Regions from separate parts of the Pseudoalteromonas apostichopi genome, predicted to be linked through region 1. Evidence: predicted binding sites of a transcription regulator. Region 1 holds the regulator's gene; each other region holds the start of a gene.
The links. Region 1 encodes MetJ, which represses methionine synthesis genes. Its sites were predicted from a motif close to TAGACGTCTAGACGTCTA; they were not measured.
Positions count from the first base shown of each region.

Region 2: a site for MetJ is predicted at 1,159-1,176, ahead of QUE86_RS04040 (methylenetetrahydrofolate reductase). Genes of this name have one in related genera too.
Region 3: a site for MetJ is predicted at 1,688-1,705, ahead of metK (methionine adenosyltransferase). Genes of this name have one in related genera too.
Region 4: a site for MetJ is predicted at 1,745-1,762, ahead of QUE86_RS11805 (homoserine O-succinyltransferase). Genes of this name have one in related genera too.

Region 1 is NZ_AP028065.1:2,211,047-2,214,620, forward strand. Features, by position in the region: gene QUE86_RS09970 (malic enzyme-like NAD(P)-binding protein) at 1-1,120, shown strand, start outside; gene metJ (met regulon transcriptional regulator MetJ) at 1,220-1,540, opposite strand; gene metB (cystathionine gamma-synthase) at 1,765-3,024, shown strand; gene metL (bifunctional aspartate kinase/homoserine dehydrogenase II) at 3,030-3,574, shown strand, end outside.
Region 2 is NZ_AP028065.1:898,308-901,881, forward strand. Features, by position in the region: gene QUE86_RS04035 (M16 family metallopeptidase) at 1-974, opposite strand, end outside; gene QUE86_RS04040 (methylenetetrahydrofolate reductase) at 1,221-2,177, shown strand; gene QUE86_RS04045 (sensor domain-containing diguanylate cyclase) at 2,174-3,142, opposite strand; gene QUE86_RS04050 (DEAD/DEAH box helicase) at 3,191-3,574, opposite strand, start outside.
Region 3 is NZ_AP028065.1:993,685-997,258, forward strand. Features, by position in the region: gene tkt (transketolase) at 1-1,540, opposite strand, end outside; gene metK (methionine adenosyltransferase) at 1,807-2,958, shown strand; gene QUE86_RS04475 (diacylglycerol kinase) at 3,011-3,415, opposite strand; gene QUE86_RS04480 (LTA synthase family protein) at 3,423-3,574, opposite strand, start outside.
Region 4 is NZ_AP028065.1:2,616,884-2,620,457, reverse strand. Features, by position in the region: gene QUE86_RS11810 (homocysteine S-methyltransferase family protein) at 1-743, opposite strand, end outside; gene QUE86_RS11805 (homoserine O-succinyltransferase) at 733-1,680, opposite strand; gene ettA (energy-dependent translational throttle protein EttA) at 1,880-3,553, shown strand.

The DNA.
Region 1 (3,574 bases):
TGTGGCTGAACCGGTCCGCGAAATTGCTGCTGATCCAGCAAATGCCTATAAGTACACAGGTAAAGGTAACATGGTTGCGGTTATTTCAAACGGTACCGCAATTTTAGGTTTAGGTAACTTAGGTCCGCTTGCATCAAAACCTGTAATGGAAGGTAAAGCCTTATTATTCAAACGTTTTGCTGGCCTTGATTCAATTGATATTGAAGTAAAACACCGCACAACAGAAGATTTCATCAATACGGTTGCTAATATTGCTGATACCTTTGGTGGTATCAACTTAGAAGATATTAAAGCACCAGAATGTTTTGAAATCGAAAAAGCGCTTATTGAACGCTGTGATATTCCCGTTTTCCATGATGACCAGCATGGTACAGCTATTGTTACTGCTGCCGGTATGCTTAATGCCCTTGAAGTACAAGGTAAAGATATCGAAGATGCCATTATTGTATGTTTAGGTGCCGGTGCTGCCGCAGTTGCTTGTATGGAGCTTTTAATTAAATGTGGCGCACTACGTGAGCACATCTATATGCTTGACCGTAAAGGTGTGATCCATACTCGTCGTGATGACTTAAACGAGTATAAGCAACTATTCGCTAATAATACTGATAAGCGTACATTACAAGATGTTATTGCTGATGCTGATGTATTCGTTGGTGTATCAGGTCCTAACCTATTAACTGCAGATGATCTTAAGCTAATGGCTGATAAACCAGTCGTGTTTGCGTGTTCAAACCCAGATCCTGAGATTGCACCAGAAGTTGCGCACAGTGCACGTAACGATTTAATTATGGCTACGGGTCGTTCAGACTTCCCTAATCAAGTAAATAACGTGCTTTGCTTCCCGTTTATTTTCCGCGGTGCGCTTGATGTGCGTGCAACGGCAATTAATGATGAAATGAAAATTGCGGCAGTACACGCTATTCGTGGTATCGCTAAAGAGTCTGTACCAAATGAAGTACTGAAAGCGGCTGGTGTTGAGTCACTAGAGTTTGGTGCTGAGTACATCATTCCTAAGCCAATGGACCCGCGTTTATTACCTCGTATTGCACGTGCTGTTGCTGAAGCTGCAGTGGAGTCAGGTGTAGCGCAAATCGAGATGCCAGAAGATTACATGCGTTAAACTTAATTACTCAAATTGTATAACGCTAATAAAAAACTCAGCCTTGGCTGAGTTTTTTTATATCTGCGATTATCGGCGGTGATCCGATGGCCGAAATACTTATTCTGAATCAAGCACTGGGATATCTAACCCCATTTCTTGCATAATTCTTTTAACTTCTTCAGGTACCTTTTCAGGGTTGTCTTTACGAAGGTCGTCATCATTTGGTAATGGTTGACCTGTAAAAGCATGTAAGAAAGCTTCACACAATAACTCGCTGTTCGTCGCATGACGCAGGTTATTGATCTGGCGGCGTGTACGCTCGTCAGTTAATACTTTTAATACGTTAAGTGGGATTGATACGGTAATCTTTTTTACTTGTTCTGATTTTTTACCGTGTTCTGCATATGGGTGAATGTATTCACCGTTCCATTTAGCCATAAGTTGTTTCGTTGCCTCGGTTGTCAGTGATTTACGCCTTATTCACAGCGCAAGATGCGGAAATTCTATCTCTTTAAAAAAGATAGTCAAATACTAGTTATTTAGCCATCTAGTGGTGTAAATGTATAAACTTCTATGTGTGAGCGATAAATGCTTTGACTTCTCATATTTGATCATCTAACCTTTTAGACGTCTAAACATCCAGTTCAGGAGTAGGTGATGAAATGAGCGATAAAAATAAAGCGACGATTACTGTTCGTCACGGCATCGAAGCCGATAAACATCATGGCGCGGTTGTACCGCCAATTTACTTATCAACCACCTATTCATTTGCTGATTTTGATACTAAGCGCCAGTATGACTATGGCCGCAGCGGTAACCCGAATCGCGATATCTTAGCTGAAACCTTAGCTGAACTTGAAGGTGGCGCTAGAGGTATTATTACTGCAACAGGTATGTCAGCAGTGCATTTAGCGACTCAGCTATTAAACAGTGACGACACCTTAGTGATCCCACATGACTGCTATGGTGGTAGTTATCGTTTATTCACTTCGCTTGAAAAGCGTGGCCTGTTAAAACTAAAAGTTTTGGATTTAACGAAATCTGAAAATCTCCAAGAAATTTTATCGATTAAACCTAAGTTGATTTGGATAGAAACGCCAAGTAATCCAATCTTGCGTTTAACAGATATTAAAGCAATCACTAGTATTGCTAAGCAGTGTGATGCTTTAGTTGCGGCTGATAACACCTTCTTATCACCTGCGCTGCAAAACCCAATTGAGTTTGGTGTTGATATTGTTGTTCACTCAACTACTAAATATATTAATGGTCACTCTGATGTGGTTGGCGGTGCGGTGATTGCTGCTACGCAAGAGCTAGGTGATGAGCTTGCTTGGTGGGCAAATAATATCGGCATTACTGGTGCACCATTTGACAGTTACTTAACGCTTCGTGGTTTACGTACTTTAAATGTGCGTTTAAAGCAGCATCAAGAAAATGCTTTTGCGATTGCGGAGTATTTAGAAAACTCTCCTTTTGTAAGCCAAGTTTATTATCCAGGCCTTGCTTCTCACCCACAACATGAGCTTGCTAAAGCACAGCAACGTGGTTTTGGTGGCATGGTGAGCTTTGATATTAAAGGCGACATTAACGATGCAGCAGCGTTTTTAACCAGTCTTAAAGACTTTAGCCTTGCAGAGTCGTTAGGTGGGGTAGAAAGCTTGATTTGTCACCCTGCGACTATGACACACGCAGGCATGGAGCCTAAAGCACGCCTTGAAGCCGGTGTGGGCGATACTTTGATCCGTATTTCTGTAGGCATTGAAGATGTAAAAGATCTTATCGCAGATTTAGACCGTGTTTTCAATTTAGTAAAACCAGGTCAAGGCCAGCAAGTTGCTAAAGCTGAAGTAAAACAAACACAGCAAGATACACAACAAAACGCGTCATTTAAGTTAACGCCTGCGCATACGGCATTGTGGTAGAAGAGATGGTAAATATTGTTCATAAATTTGGTGGCTCAAGCTTAAGCTCTGCAGATCGTTATCATGCGGTAGCTAACATCGTTCTAGCGAATACAGAGCAGGGTGACTGTGTGGTTGTGTCGGCATCAGGTAAAACAACCGATACTCTAGTAAAACTTTGGCAAAGTTACCAGCAGCAAGATAGACAAGCAGTTAGCGATATTTTATTGCTTATTGATAACAATCAACGAGCCTTAATTGAGCAATTACTTACAGGCCAGAATAAACAACAGGCGTTGGCGCAGCTAAATGATGAGCTTGCGGTTTTAAATGAATTAATTAGTCAACAGCAGTTACTTGAGGCACCTTTACTTGCCCATGGTGAAGTATGGTCGGCGCGCTTGTTGGCCGCTTACCTAAATCAGCTCGGTGTCGCTGCGCAAGATGTTGATGCAAGGCAGTTATTTACTTTAAATGACGGGCAACTATTACATCAAAAAAATCAGCAGCAATGCACAAGTATAATTAGTAAGTCACACATAAACGTAGTAACGGGCTTTATAGCTGTGGA
Region 2 (3,574 bases), 1.3 Mb from region 1:
TAAAGTGCCGAGTTATTTGAGAAATAAAGCTGCGAAATCAAATCAAGCGCAGCACGGTCTTTTTGAGTTGGATCCCATGCTGTGCCTTTGTAAGACACTAGTAACCAATGACCCGGTAAACCATCATATTTTTCATGAACGTACTTAGGTGCTTGTTGTTTCGGTTCAGTTGGAATGTCGGCTTGGTAATCACCTTTTTTCCAGTTACCCCAATGCTTTTTCACCATTGCCATAGTTTCTTGTGGATCAACATCACCAACAATGACTAAAGAGACGTACTCAGGCTTATAAAACTTAGCGAAAAACTCTTTACCATATGCCATTTGATCAGGCATGGCTTCGATGTCTTCAAAAAAGCCCATCGTGGTGTGTTTATATGTGTGCTTCTCGAATGCTTCGTTACGAACGGCAGAAAGTAACTTACGAATTGGGCTAGCATTATTCTTTAAATATTCACCTTTTACAGTCAGTGCTTCAGTACGGAACTGCTCTTCGCTGTAAGTCAGGTTTTGGAAAATATCAGCTTCGATTTCGAGTACTTTATCTAAGTGCTCTTTTGAGAAATTTAAGTGATAGTTAGTGTAATCGTTGGTCGTATACGCGCGATTATCAACACCTGAGTTCTTTAAAATATCTGAATAGACATCTTGCGGGAATTTTTCAGAGCCTTTAAACATCATATGCTCAAAGAAGTGTGCAAAACCAGTTTTACCTGCTTCAACTTCATTACGTGAGCCAACCGATACCGGAATTTGCAGTGACACAACATCTGGGTAATCGGTTTTTACTACCATTACGCGAAGGCCGTTCTCAAGCTCTTCTAATAGGTAATCTTGGCTAAATACACGGTTATCATCTTGGCTTACTTGCTGCTCAATTTCGACTTCTTTAACCATATTTGACTGTGAGTTACTTGCGCAGCCACTCAGCGCAAGTGTTACAGCAAAACTGGTTGCTAATAATCTAAATTTCATAATGTTCCCTTGTTAGTTATTTTTCTCATAATGATTGCAGCTTGATTATGCATCAAAGCGCCAGAAAATATGAGGGTCAGGGCAATAATTTATGTAAACAGGTGTGTCAATTTCGTAGAACACCTCACATTCAACTTGAGTAAAATTCATAGTCATTGAAAAACTTTCATCAGAAAAATCTATCTAGACGTCTAAATGGCTGCTATATTGTTTACATAGACATTAGCACAAGCTGGAATGAGGATTATGGCTTTATCATTACAAGAGAAAATTGAAGACACCAATCAAGGCGTCTACCTTATCGGTACCACACCACCAAAATCAGGTACTGATAAAGCCATGCTTGAAACTATTGCCCAAAAGCTACTAGGTCGCTTGCACGAAATTGAATACGATGGTGTGATCATTTACGACATTCAAGATGAAAGCAGCCGAATTGCTAAACCGCGCCCTTTTCCGTTTAAAGAAACGGTTGATCCACGTGAATATAGTCAACTACTTCGCAGCCTCTCACAACTGGATGTAATCACTTATAAAAGTGTTGCCCAACGTGGTGAAGCTGAGTTTACCGAGTGGTTAAATGAAACTCGAAATGATTTTGAATTAAAGAACTTAGTGCTAGTAGGTAGTCCATCATCTCATGGTGACATCAAATTAAGCCTTTCTGATGCTTATAAAACGCTAGTAAAACAGAATAGCGATGTATTTTTAGGTGGCGTTACTATTGCAGAGCGTCACGCTAGCAAACGTAATGAACATGAGCGTTTAGTCGAAAAAACAGCGCAAGGCTGTAAGTTTTTCATCTCACAAGCCGTTTACAATGCCCAAGCGACTATTGATTTGATTACCAGCTATGCCCGCAGCTGTAAAGCACAAGGCACAACCCCAAAGCGTATTATTCTAACGTTTACTCCATGTGGCGGTGAAAAAACCTTAGAATTTATGGAGTGGTTAGGAATTTCGGTACCAGAGGCGACTAAGTACCGTATGTTAGATTCGGCAAATACATTGAGTGAATCGGTGCGTATTTGCCGTGAGAATCTTGACTTAATTTTACAAAGCTGCGCGCATTTAGATGTACCGCTCGGTTTAAATATCGAAAGCTTAACTAATCGTAAAGAAGAAATTGATGCGTCAATTAACCTTTATCGTTTACTTAAAGCGACCATGGAGCTGAACCTAGCTGAGAAACAAATAGCTTAACGTGCTGCCTTCGAGGCTTGCTTTTTCTCATACATATCTTCATCTGCTCGTTTTAATAGCTCAGCAAAGTTTTCTTTTGGCTGAGCTATCACCCCAGAACCAATACTTAAACTCGTAACTGGAATGCCCCGCTTTGCTAAATTAGATTGATAGGTGGTGTTGAGCTTATCGGCTATGCTTTCTATGCAATCACCTGGCTGAACTTGCAATAAAGCAATAAACTCATCGCCCCCTAAGCGGCCAATAATATCGGTTTCACGAAGACACTCTTTCATAGTGTCAGCTAAACAAATAAGCGCGAGATCGCCAACTTCATGGCCGTAAGTATCGTTGAGCGGTTTAAAACTGTTTATATCAATAAACAAACAGCTAATGTCAAAGCCAAGACGTTTCGATATATTCAGTTTATGTTGACAAAGTAGGTCTATTGCGCGGCGATTATAAATATTGGTAAGTGAATCGAGCATGGCAATTTCACGCATCTGCGTAAAATTATCTAACAACGCAAGGTCGTCCTCAACCATATCGCGAAGTTGCTCTATTAATTCTAAAAAGCTCTGTTGATAGTGAGTCTGCTTAAAATCCATTACACAAAATGTGCCAAACGGTTCACCATTAGGCCAACTAATAGGTACGCCAAGGTAAGATTCAAAACCATCTTTCACTAGTGGGCTATCATCCCACTGAGAGTCTTTACTTGCATGATCAACATAAAGTGGTGCCATATCTCGCACAACTTTTTTACAGAAGATATTATCGTCAGCATTTAATTCAGCCCCTGCTTCATAGGGGTTTTCTTGCTGCTCACTGGATACAATAATACGATAAACATTGTCAGTTTTATGGACGATAAAACCCGCAGGAGCAGAAAACAACTCAGTCATGAGATTAATTGTTTTCTGCCACTTTTCTAAGGAAAATTGTTTATCAGCGCGGCGAAAAACCCACTTATTTTCTTCTAACATACTAAACTCTCAACTTTAGCCTGAGGATAGTATAAATATATGCCAAATTTAGGAACGTCTCCTACTTTTTTGCCCTAAGATACGTTTTTTATCACGCGAGCGCCGTGCTTTATTTGTATTTTTACGAACCTGTTTTGGCTCTTTGGTTAAATCAGGCTCATATCCTGGTAACCACTGTGGAGTAAGTCTCGTGTCGAGTAAGATATCTATTTCATCCAGTAACCATTGCTCATCAATACTAACCAGCGACATCGCCATCCCTTTCTCGCCAGCACGACCTGTACGACCAATACGGTGTACATAATCTTCGGCCACATAAGGCAGTTCGTAATTGATTACATACTTTAACGAAGCAATATCAAGGCCACGAGCAGCAACATCTGTCGCTACCAGTACTCTTGTTGCACCGGATTTAAAGTTATGTAGCGCTTT
Region 3 (3,574 bases), 1.2 Mb from region 1:
GGCCATCTTTACGTTCAATAGCTTGTTGCCACGCAATTGCAGACTCAACTTGGTCACATGGGCGCCAGTTCACTAAGTTTGGCGTTAAACGCATGCTAGCAATTTGCTCTACTGGTTGGTGCGTTGGACCATCTTCACCTAAACCAATTGAATCATGCGTGTATACGAAGATGCTCGGCTGCTTCATTAATGCCGCCATACGTACTGCGTTACGAGCGTATTCCATGAACATTAAGAAAGTAGCGCCGTAAGGGATAAAGCCTTTGTGCAGTGCAATACCATTCATAATCGCTGACATACCAAATTCACGTACACCGTAGAAAATATAGTTACCGCTTGCATCGTTTGCTTCTAAGCCTTTTGAACCATCCCAAAGTGTTAAGTTTGAACCAGCAAGGTCAGCAGAGCCACCCATGAATTCTGGTAATAATGGACCAAACGCGTTTAATGCATTTTGTGATGCTTTACGAGTTGCTGGGTTTGCTGGGTTTGCTTGTAACTCTTCGATGTAAGCTTGTGACTTTTCAGCCCAATCAGCTGGTAACTCACCATTTGTACGGCGTTTAAACTCAGCAGCAAGTTCAGGGTATGCGCTTGCGTAAGCGGCAAATTTTTCGTCCCAGCTTGCTTCTAGTTGCTTACCTTTTTCTTTGCCATCCCACTCGCTGTAAATATCAGCAGGGATCTCAAATGCATCGCCAGTCCAACCTAGGAACTCACGAGATGCTTTAATTTCGTCTTCGCCTAGTGGTGCACCGTGACAGTCATGGCTACCTGATTTGTTAGGTGAACCGTAACCAATCACTGTTTTACAACAAATGAGTGATGGCTTATCAGTAATGCTGCGAGCTTCTTCGATTGCGGCGCGAATTGCATCTGGGTTATGACCATCTACATCGCTTACTACGTGCCAGCCGTATGCTTTGAAGCGTGCTGGTGTGTCATCGCTGAACCAACCTTCTACTTCACCATCAATTGAGATGCCATTGTCATCCCAAAACGCAACTAGTTTACCTAGGCCTAATGTACCCGCCAATGAACAGGCTTCGTGAGAAATACCTTCCATTAAGCAGCCATCGCCCATGAATGCGTACGTGAAGTGATCAACAATATCGTGGCCTTCACGGTTAAACTGTGCAGCTAGCGCTTTTTCGGCGATTGCCATGCCCACTGCATTTGTGATCCCTTGACCTAATGGGCCCGTAGTAGTCTCAATACCAGGAGCGTAACCATACTCTGGGTGACCTGGTGTTTTTGAGTGCATTTGACGGAAGTTTTTAATTTCTTCTAGTGGTAAGTCATAGCCACTTAAGTGCAGTAGAGAATAGATCAGCATTGAACCGTGACCATTCGAAAGAATAAATCGATCGCGGTCTGCCCACTCTGGATTCGTAGGGTTGTGCTTTAGATAATCGCGCCATAGTACTTCCGCGATATCTGCCATGCCCATAGGGGCGCCAGGGTGGCCAGATTTGGCCTGTTGTACTGCGTCCATTGATAAGACGCGAATAGCATTTGCAAGTTCTTTGCGTGATGGCATGAATTCTCCTACCTTTATGTATTTGCGCTGGTTGTTTATGAAGCCCCATTCTTACTTATTGTAAGGGTACAGTGCAATTAAAAATCCGCATTAAATGCACCAATTATGGGCGTTTATTAAGAACAATACGTTATTAGTAATTTTAAATGGACGTCTAGGCGTAAAATTACTATGCAAACATATTTGTTTTAGATAAAATACGCCCCTTAATTTTTTAGCGCTATTACCGACGTTTGTGAAGCGCAATATTTGTGAGCAGAAATACAATGGCAAAACATTTATTTACTTCTGAATCTGTTTCTGAAGGTCATCCGGATAAAATCGCGGACCAAATCTCTGACGCGGTTCTAGATGCTATCTTAGAGCAAGATTCTCATGCCCGTGTTGCATGTGAGACTTACGTTAAAACTGGTATGGTGATGGTTGGTGGTGAAATCACAACTAGCGCTTGGGTTGATATCGAAGAAATCACACGTAAAACAGTACGTGAAATCGGTTACACGCACTCTGACATGGGTTTCGATGCTGACTCTTGTGCAATCCTAAATACTATCGGTAAGCAATCTCCAGACATCAACCAAGGTGTTGACCGTGCTCGTCCTGAAGAGCAAGGTGCTGGTGACCAAGGTCTAATGTTCGGTTATGCATGTAACGAAACTGACGTTTTAATGCCTGCACCAATCACTTATTCACACCGTCTAGTTCAGCGTCAAGCTGAAGTTCGTAAAAGCGGTGAGCTTAACTGGTTACGCCCAGATGCAAAATCTCAAGTAACGTTTGCATACGAAAATGGCAAGCCTGTTGGCATTGATGCAGTTGTTCTTTCAACTCAACACTGTGATTCAATCTCACAAAACGACTTAGTTGAAGCGGTAATGGAAACTATCATTAAACCGGTTCTTCCTGCTGAGCTTATCTCAAGCGCAACTAAGTTCTTCATCAACCCAACTGGCCGTTTCGTAATCGGTGGCCCAATGGGTGACTGTGGTCTTACAGGTCGTAAAATCATCGTTGATACATACGGTGGTATGGCTCGTCACGGTGGTGGTGCTTTCTCTGGTAAAGATCCATCAAAAGTTGACCGTTCAGCTGCATATGCTGCTCGTTACGTTGCTAAAAACGTGGTTGCTGCTGGCCTTGCTGACAAATGTGAGCTACAAGTTTCTTACGCTATCGGTGTTGCAGAGCCAACGTCTATCAGCATCGAGACATTTGGTACAGGTAAATTAGAAGAAGCGCGTCTAATCGAATTAGTACGTGAGCACTTCGACCTACGCCCTTACGGCTTAATCCAAATGCTTGATCTTGAGCGTCCTATCTATCAACCGACTGCGGCATACGGTCACTTCGGTCGTGATGAGTTCCCTTGGGAGCGTACAGACAAAGCAGACGCACTTCGCGCAGCTGCTGGCCTGTAATAGGTTTGATAAAATGAAAAAAGCGCCGTTTGGCGCTTTTTTTGTGTCTGATTTATAAGTAACTCACTATCTTTTCGTAAACTGCGACACCCCAAACTAAAGCAAGAATAAGCAAGCTCAATGTCACTGCCGCAGAAGCCATATCTTTAGCCCTTCCCGATAATACATGATACTCAATCCCTACTCGGTCAGTGAGCGCTTCTATTGACGAGTTAAGTAACTCAACAATTAATAATAACAAGTAAGGAATAAACAACACTAACCAATGATTCAACGACTGTGCAAACACGACTGATAAAGGTAATAAACACACCCCTAGGTAGATTTCAGAGCGAAATGCGGACTCTTCTTTAAATGCCGCTTTAAATCCTTTAACTGAACATTTAGTTGCTTTAAAAATGCGTCCAATACCAATACCATTTGGCTTATTAACCAAGGGAATTTTTGGTTCTTTCATGCTTTTCCTACTGCTCGCCTTTTAGCAACAAGTGCCACGCTATGCCCATATATTGGTTATATGCGTTGAATGTTGCGTTATCTATTTTTGCAAAAGGTGTGCTTTGTTTGTTGTAACGCACATCATATCGCTGCTTTTCGTTGATCAAATGATATTCAT
Region 4 (3,574 bases), 410 kb from region 1:
CCGATTGATAGCGGCTTAATATGGCGAATTGAGTTATAAAATGCTTCTGTTGTTTGGCCTGATAAAGTACGGCCTGAGGCATCGGTAATGGTGCCTGAGATCATCACAGGTAAACTACGACCAGCCTGTTCGAATGCTTCTTCCACAGCGAACGAAGCAGCTTTTGCATTAAGCGTATCAAAGATAGTTTCAATCAAAATAAGGTCAGCACCGCCTTCCATAAGTGCAAGTGTTGACTCAACATACGCGGCCACCAGCTTATCAAAGTTGATATTTCGATAACCGGGATCGTTTACATCTGGCGAAATAGAACAGGTTTTTGATGTTGGTCCAAGTACGCCTGCAACATAACGAGGCTTGCTTGGATCTTTTGCTTCAAACTCATCACATACGCTGCGTGCAAGCTTAGCTGACTCTAGGTTGATTTCGCGGCTAAGGCTAGCCATGTCGTAATCTTCCATCGAAATAGTCGTGGCATTAAAAGTATTGGTTTCGATGATATCGGCACCGGCTTCTAAGTAAGCACGGTGAATATCAGCAATGATTTTTGGCTGAGTCAGGCTTAATAAGTCGTTATTGCCTTTAATAAGTACATGCCAGTCTTTAAAGCGCTCACCGCGATAATCCTGTTCTTCTAATTTATGTTCTTGGATCATGGTGCCCATCGCGCCATCGAGGATTAAAATTCGCTGTTTTAGCGCCTCGGTTAATTGTTCGCGTTTATTCACTGCATTACTCGGCATAGTTGTTAGTCCTTACATCTTGGCTAACTAAGTTAATATCATACGGTGTAGTTTGGTACACATAATAGTTTAACCAATTCGAAAACAATAAAAAGGCATGGCTTTGCCACGTTTTCGACGGTTCGTTATCTGGGTTATCGTCAGGGAAGTAGTTTTCTGGCTTAGGCGCATCAGCTGATTTTTCTTGGTCACGCAAATACTCCCCTTTTAGGGTATGGGCATCGTACTCTGGATGGCCCGTAATATATACTTGGCTACCTGATTTATTTTTAATTAAATAGGCACCTACTCGCTCAGAGCCTGCTAACACAACCAGCTCATCGCAGGCATTGATCTTCTCGATATCAATATGACCATAGCGAGAATGTGGCACTAAAAAGGTGTCATCAAAGCCTCGGGTAAGTGCCGCATGATCAAAATAACTTTTATGGGTAAATACGCCACTGAGTTTATTTGGTTTCAGATCACGCTTCAGACCATAGTGATGATAAAGCCCAGCATGGGCCGCCCAACACGAAAACAACGTAGACGTAACATGCTGCTCTGCCCAATCTAAAATAACTTTTAGTTCATCCCAGTAAGCAACTTCGTCATACTCTAAATGAGCAAGCGGCGCGCCTGTTATGATCATGGCATCGTAGTTATTATCTTTCACTTCTGAAAAATAACGATAGAAAGTATCCATATGCTGCTCAGAGTTACTACTCGTGCGATGAGTATCCAACCTCAGCAACTCAACATTAACTTGTAACGGTGAGTTAGCTAATAATCGAATAAATTGCACTTCGGTTTCAACTTTGTTTGGCATTAAGTTTAAGATAGCCAAACGCATTGGACGAATCTCTTGCGTTTTAGCACGACTTTTTGGCATTACAAACACGTTCTCTTGACGTAATTTTGCAATGGCTGGCAATTCATCTTTTACTGTAATGGGCATAGCTGGCTCCGAGCATACTTATCTGACTGCTAATTATGAACGGATAGTTAGAAATTTCAACCTCTAGATGTTTAGATGTCCAAATGAATTTTATTTGTTTGAAAGCAAAGCCCATAAAAGCCTGTTTCGTTGACGTATACGCGACAGAGCCTCTACAATATACGCTGTTAATTTTTCTTATAAATTGAAGGCTCCTTTCATGGTGTTACCAGATAAGTTTATATTCTCGATGAGTCGAGTTTCTAAGGTTGTGCCACCTAAGCGCACTATCTTAAAAGATATTTCTTTACACTTTTTCCCAGGCGCAAAAATTGGTGTGCTAGGTCTAAACGGTGCAGGTAAATCAACGTTACTTCGCATTATGGCTGGTGTTGATCAAGACTTTGAAGGTGAAGCTCGCCCTCAACCTGGCACTAAAATCGGTTACTTACCGCAAGAGCCAGTGCTTGACGAAAGCAAAACAGTTCGCGAAACAGTAGAAGAAGCAGTAAGCGAAGTTAAAAATGCACTAAACCGCCTTGATGAAGTATACAACGAGTATGCAATGGACGGTGCTGACTTCGATGCACTTGCTAAAGAGCAAGGCGAACTTGAAGCTATCATCCAAGCGCACGACGGTCACAATATCGACAACGTGTTAGAGCGTGCAGCTGATGCATTACGTCTTCCACCTTGGGATGCAAAAATTGAACACCTTTCGGGTGGTGAGCGTCGCCGTGTTGCGATCTGTCGTTTACTACTTGAAAAACCAGATATGCTTATTCTTGACGAGCCAACCAACCACTTAGATGCTGAGTCAGTTGCTTGGTTAGAGCGCTTCTTACACGATTACGAAGGTACCGTGGTTGCTGTAACCCACGACCGTTACTTCTTAGATAACGTAGCAGGTTGGATTTTAGAACTTGACCGTGGTGAAGGTATTCCTTGGGAAGGTAACTACTCATCGTGGCTTGAGCAAAAAGATTTACGTTTACAACAAGAACAGAAATCTGAAAAAGCACGTCAAAAATCAATCGCGCAAGAACTTGAATGGGTTCGTTCAAACCCGAAAGGCCGTCAAGCTAAGTCTAAAGCACGTATGGCACAGTTCTCTGAGCTACAGCAAAACGATTACCAAAAGCGTAACGAAACGAATGAACTATTCATTCCACCGGGTCCACGCTTAGGTGACCAAGTTATCGAAGTGAAAGGTCTGAAGAAAAGCTTTGGCGATCGCGTATTAATCGATGACTTAAACTTTGCAATGCCAAAAGGCGCTATCGTAGGTATTATCGGCGCTAATGGTGCGGGTAAATCAACCCTGTTCAAAATGCTAAGTGGTGAAGAAACGCCAGATAGCGGTGAGATCCTTGTTGGTGATACTGTTGAGCTTGCAACCGTTGATCAGTTCCGTGGTGACATGGACGAAAGCAACACCGTTTTCCAAGAAATCTCAAACGGCCAAGACGTATTAAAAATTGGTAACTTTGAATTCCCAAGCCGTGCCTATGTTGGCCGCTTTAACTTCAAAGGTAACGACCAACAAAAATTCGTTAAAGACTTATCAGGTGGTGAGCGCAACCGTTTACATCTAGCTAAGTTATTAAAAGCAGGTGGTAACGTGTTACTACTGGATGAGCCTACCAATGACCTAGACGTTGAAACATTACGTGCACTTGAGAACGCTATTTTAGAGTTCCCAGGCTGTGTAATGTGTATCTCGCATGACCGTTGGTTCCTTGACCGTATTGCTACACATATTCTTGATTACCGTGACGAAGGCCAAATTAACTTCTTCGATGGTAACTACACAGAATACGAAGAGTGGCTGAAGAAAACCTTAGGCGCAGAAGCGGCACAACCTAAGCGTATTAAATACAAAAAAATTGGCTAATTAGCTGATACTCAAAAAGCC